2 linked regions of the Luteolibacter yonseiensis genome follow. The protein of the gene in region 1 interacts with the protein of each later gene in a pairwise test. Links are inferred from orthologs where the notes say so. Each region holds a gene or a part of one and is shown on either strand. Other genes may lie near its edges.

Evidence for each region. The genes of interacting proteins can lie anywhere in the genome.
Region 2: the proteins of JIN84_RS20840 (region 1) and JIN84_RS09770 interact in binary tests that used the Escherichia coli proteins (3 or more experiments, as listed by UniProt). The link is inferred for Luteolibacter yonseiensis from one-to-one orthologs.

Annotation. Positions count from the first base shown.
Region 1 is NZ_JAENIK010000013.1:106,351-109,209, forward strand. It holds JIN84_RS20840 (cysteine desulfurase family protein), read right to left. Parts: upstream 2,075-2,859; coding sequence 926-2,074; downstream 1-925. Other genes in the region: JIN84_RS20835 (serine/threonine protein kinase), read left to right, coding at 1-896; JIN84_RS20845 (hypothetical protein), read right to left, coding at 2,087-2,859. UniProt on the Escherichia coli protein: Master enzyme that delivers sulfur to a number of partners involved in Fe-S cluster assembly, tRNA modification or cofactor biosynthesis. Catalyzes the removal of elemental sulfur from cysteine to produce alanine.
Region 2 is NZ_JAENIK010000011.1:22,093-24,801, forward strand. It holds JIN84_RS09770 (iron-sulfur cluster assembly scaffold protein), read right to left. Parts: upstream 1,736-2,709; coding sequence 1,265-1,735; downstream 1-1,264. Other genes in the region: JIN84_RS23370 (ATP-binding cassette domain-containing protein), read right to left, coding at 1-1,189; JIN84_RS09775 (acyltransferase family protein), read left to right, coding at 1,914-2,709. UniProt on the Escherichia coli protein: A scaffold on which IscS assembles Fe-S clusters. Exists as 2 interconverting forms, a structured (S) and disordered (D) form. The D-state is the preferred substrate for IscS.

The DNA.
Region 1 (2,859 bases):
CAGGCTATGTCTCCCCCGCTCCCGAGCCGGAGCCCATTCCCGAACCACCGCCGACGACCACCGCGCCACAGCCGCTGCTGCCCCCGGAAGGCTCCAAGCCAAGCATCCATACCGGCCCGCATGAGATTCCCGAGGTGGTGTCCACTCCCACGGTTCCATTGAATCCCACCGGACGCATCATGCCGACGGTCACCCGCACGGTCATCATTCCCCAGAAGAAATCAAACAAGGGAGCGAAGATCGCAGGCACGCTGTTGTTGCTCGTGATCTTCGGCGTACTGGCCATGCTTTTGAAGCAACGGCTCGCGGAAAACAAGCTGGAGCAACGCTACCCGAACCTCATCGTCGAGGCAGGAAAAAGCGAGGTCAAGGAGCTGCCCGTATCTGGCGCGGAATACAGCCGCTTCCTCAAGGATGCGGCGGATGCGGGTACGGATGACAAGCGCCAGGCCTATTTCCAGGCCCTGCTGAAAGCCAAGGCCAACGACGGCACCGACATTGATGCGGCGACCTCGGATTTCATCATCAAAACCACACAGATTCTTCCGGAGGTCCGCGAGCTGATGATCCGCTCGGTGCTGTCGAAACGCGTCACTCCGGCGTCCGTGCCCGGCCTCACCGAATTCGCCCGCAGCACGAAGGACACCAAATCCGCGATCGCGATCTTCGAGGTCACCCGCAGCGTAACGGATGACAAGCAGTTCGAGGCCTACCTCAGCATCGCCCGCTATCACAACGATGCGAATTTCCGCAAGGCGGCGGAGGAATCCGCCATCAGCGTGATCAAGAAAAGCAACAACCGGTCCGCGCTTCTAAGTCAGGCCGCGGAGGCGGAAAGGGAGGAAACGGATTCCAAGATCAAGGAGTCGATGAAGCGGATCCAGGCTGGCGGCTGAGGTGGCGGCGGTCCGCTGCGAACGTCGCATCAAGGCGAATAAACCACCACGGGTCCCACACCGCTGCCCTGCACGCGGCGGAGTTTTTCCACGGCTTTTTTCAGCGCGGTGGCTGCGGCCAGGGCCTCCTCCATCGTGTTGAGCCGGGAAAAACTGATACGGAGACTGCTTTTGGCGATCTCCTCCGGAATACCCATCGCGAGCTGCACGTGCGAGGGTTTCTGCTTGCCCGTCATGCATGCCGATCCGGCGGAACAAGCCACCCCCGCTTCATCCAGCAGGATCAGCAGACCGGCGGCATCGCACCGGTCGAAGGAAAGGTGCGACGTGTTCGGCAGGCGGTGCAGGGTGTCCCCGTTCACCCGGATTCCGGAAATCTCTTCAAGCGCCTTTGCTTCGAAAGCATCTCGGATCGCACCTGTGGATTCGCTGGAATGCTTCATCATCCATTCCGCAGCGGCTCCCATCCCGACGATGCCGGCCGTATTCTCCGTGCCGCTGCGCCTGCCGGCTTCCTGGCCACCACCCTCCAGCAGCGGCTTGAAACGCAGGCCGTCGCGCACGAAAAGCGCGCCCACACCTTTCGGTCCGTGAAATTTATGGGCGGACATCGAGAGCATGTCCACGCCGAGCGCGCGAACGTCGAGCGGAATTTTTCCCGCCGCCTGGATCGCGTCCGTGTGAACCGGCAACCCGCGCTCGTGTGCGAGAGCGACGATTTCGGACAGGGGTTGGATGACGCCGGTTTCATTGTTCGCTGCCATCACGGAGACAAATGCCGCCCCATCAAGCGAGCTGACGAAATTGTCGATTTCCAGCCTCCCTTCCAGAGTCACGGCGACCTTGGCGGCGGATCTTTCCAAGCCCTCCACATAACGCAGCACCGCGCTGTGTTCGATGGAGGAGACGACCGCCTTCCCCTGCCCCGTCAGGCGATCGAGCGAATGGAGGGCGGTGTTCACGCTCTCCGTACCGCCTCCGGTGAAAATGATCTCGCCAGGTTCCGCGCCGATCAGCGCTGCGACTTGTCCGCGTGCGTGGTCGATGGCTTTTCGGGCCGCTTTTGCACCCGCGTAAGCTCCCGAGGGATTGGAAAAACCATCCCGCAGCCAAGGCAGCATGGCATCCAACACTTCAGGGAGAAGCGGCGTGGTGGCATTCGCATCCAGGTAGATCACGGGAGGAATTTGTCAGAATCTACCCGCCGCGCGCAATTCTAACAACAGGTGGTTCCCCCAGCGCAGGGCCATGTCACTCCAGGTCGCGGCGTGCCGCAGCCATTCCATCCCGAAGTCCCGGATGTTTTGCAACGGCGACTTTTCCGCGAGGCAGAACAATCCGACGAGCACGAGGATGTTCGCGAAGAAAATGATGACGAGCGAGAGGTAGGTCCCGTTCTCCTTCAGGTCCGGCTGGTCCCGGGGGATCATCCACAGGGTCCAGACCATGTGAAACGTCCATGTCACGCCCATGGTGGCATAGAGCAGCCGGTCCCACTCCGGCGAAAGTCCCGCGGAAAACCGCAGCACGACGTAGAACAACGCGGCGACGACCGACCAGAACGGCACGAAATACGGCGAGAGCGCGATGACGAGGTTGGTTTTGTTCGTCGTGATGTAGCCGCCCTCCGCGCTGACGTGGAATTCGGACACCTTCCCCCGGTAGAGTTTCACGAAAACCGCATGCGTGAGTTCGTGACCCAGCACATAGAGGTAGAGGAAAAAGGTCTGCAACAGCCCCGACCAGAACCAGCCGATCATGACCAGAGCTCCCGTTGCGAAATACCAGAACTCGGTGGATTTCCAGAAATCCTGATGCACCGTGGCTTGGGAGAAACGGGACAGGAAGGTCCAGGTGGTCACCCAGCACAACGGAAGCAGCAGCGTCGCCAGGCTCCAGCGCACCAACCGCTTCGGCCACTCGGATGGTTCCGCATTCTCCTCAAGATCAGCGGCATCCGCGA
Region 2 (2,709 bases), on another replicon or contig:
AATTGTTCGATCCCATCAGGGAAAGCAGCACCACCTGGAACATGATGATTCCGGAAATGGCCGAGCCGACCTTGGCCTGGTCCGAGCGCACGCTCTGTTGTTCCTGGATCTCCGCCATCAGGTCGTCCGACCTCGTGTCAGAGAACCGCCGGATGTTTCCTGATGCCTTCTCACTGAAAATCGTGACAAGCACGGGGAATATCAGGATGATCGCCAGTTGGAGAAACACCTGCCCCCGATCCCGGAAAAAGATCCGCCAGCGGCGGGACAGAAGGGTGGCGAACTGCGTGAAGAAGCCCGGCAGCGCCACGTCCTTCGACTCCGCAGGCTCATCCGCGCCGGGTGCCGCCGGCACGATCAGCTCGCCCGTGTTCATCAGGCGGGCGCGGTTCTTATCCATCATCTTCTGGTAGGATTCGCTGTGCTTCTGCCATGACGAGTGCCAGCGTTCCGAGGGCTGGGTCGCGAGCCGGGGATAAATTTCCTCGGTATCGTTCACGGAAAAATAATGCGTCATCTGGTCCGGTGGGCCATGGAAGGCCACCCGGCCCTCGTGCAGTACCAGAATGGAGTCGTAAAGTTCCAGATGAGCCAGCGAATGGGTCACGGAAAGCACGATCCGCCCGTCCTTGCGCGAGAGATCATACATCAATCGCACGATCTCCCTCTCGGAACGTGGATCGAGACCGGAAGTCACCTCGTCACAAAGCAGGAGCTTCGGATCTGAAACCAGCTCCATCGCCAGTCCGAGACGGCGCTTCTGCCCGCCGGAAAGCACTTTCACACGCCGGTCGCTGATCGGGCGCAGCCCGGTTTCCTCCAGCACGCGGTCGATGCGCTGGTCCAATTCCTCCGTATCTTCGCAACGCACCCGCAGGCGGGTGGCGGCTTCCACGGACTCGTCCACCGTCAGCGGGTCGTAGGCGATGGAGAACTGGGGGACATAACCGATTTCCGAAGGAGAGAAATCCCCTTCCTTCGACAGGTCCCGACCATCCCAGAAAAGTGCTCCGCCGGATTCCGGGTTCAGTCCGGCGATGGTTTTCAACAAAGTTGTCTTGCCGCACCCGGAAGGTCCCACAATCGCCATGAAATGTCCTTTTGGCACACGGATCGACACCCGATCCACAAGTGGCACATCCTCTCCGTCTTTACGAATGGCGAAACTGACTTCTTTGAGCTCTAGCACGAGATGATTGGGGCTGAAGAATAACTAACGGCGCGGGGGCGGGATCTTTATCGTCTTCTTTCAAAAATAAACACATCAATCGATCGGCACGATGCGAAGGTTGCCGCCGGGCTTTTGATTCAGCGCGGAGGACAGCGTCGGAGACATGTTGCCGGTCGTTGGCGCGGCAGCGGGGGCGTCGTTGTCCAAGGCATTCCGCAGCGCGCCTTCCACGAGCTGGCCGCAGTGGATTTTCATCGGCGGGAGCGGTCCCAAATCTCCTGTGAGTTCCTGGGCGGTGAGAATTTTCGCTTCATCCGCGGTCTTTCCACGCAGGAGCTCCGTGGCCATCGAAGCCACCGCGATGGCGGTTTGACAGCCGAATGCCTGGAACGACGCGCGGTCGATCACCCGCTTGCCGTCTTTCTCGGTGAATTTCAGCCACATCCGCAGCATGTCGCCACACTCCGGCGATCCGACGGTGCCCACGGCATCAGCATCGGCGAGCTCGCCCTGATTGAGCGGGTTGGCCAGCGCCTCCTTCACTTTTGTTTCGAAAGAACTCATTTTGTTAGGAGGATTCTCGGCGAAAAACCCACAATTACGAGACAAACCTCAGCCATCGGCCACGGTGCCCGGATCCGGGGCATGAACGGCTCGGGATGCCGGCCGGTCCACCGGATTAATGAATCGACCGGAAGAGATTCGCGGATAAAACCCTACCAGCCACCGTGCCGTCCACCGCATGACGGGCCTGAATCCTTTTCTGGCGGTGGTGATCCGCTTCCAACCGCCATTGAGAATGTCCGCGTCCGCCAAATCCCGTCTGGAACTGCTCGATGCTTTGCGCGGAGCGGCGGCGATCGGAGTGACGCTGGTTCATTTCACCGTGGAAATGGAGCCGACCCTGTTCCAGAAGGTCGCGCGGTGGGGATGGACCGGGGTGGTCGTGTTTTTCGTGATCAGCGGCTTCATCATGCCCCACTCGCTGGCCCGCTCCGGTTACCGTTTTCCCAAGGATTATTGGAAGTTCATTTCGAAGCGGATCGTCCGGCTTCATCCGCCTTACTTGCTGACCGTCATGATCCTGATCGGCCTGAACTGGACTTCGGTCTCGTCAGCCTGCAGGCAGTTCGCTCTCCATGCCGGCTTGCTCAACGGGATACTCGGAGTGCCATGGCTGAGCCAGGTCTATTGGACGCTGGCGATCGAGTTCCAGTTCTACCTGTTGATCGGCGCACTCGTGCCCATTCTTTTGAATCATCCTAAGGCGGGTCATCGTTTTGTGATCCCCGCGCTCTTGTGTCTGTCGCTCGCTCCGGTATCCTGGAATTGGATCGTCCCCCACCTGCCTTTGTTCATCTTCGGAGTCCTGGTTTTCCTGCGGCACCGTGGAACCATTCCGCCCTTGTTATTTTACGTGGAAATTCTGGCTGCGGCGGCCGCCAGCTACTTCACCTTGGGATTGCCTCAGGCGCTGGTCGGCCTCGCCACAGCCATGTGCGTGACTTTTGTGAACATCAGGATCCCCAGGGTGCTGG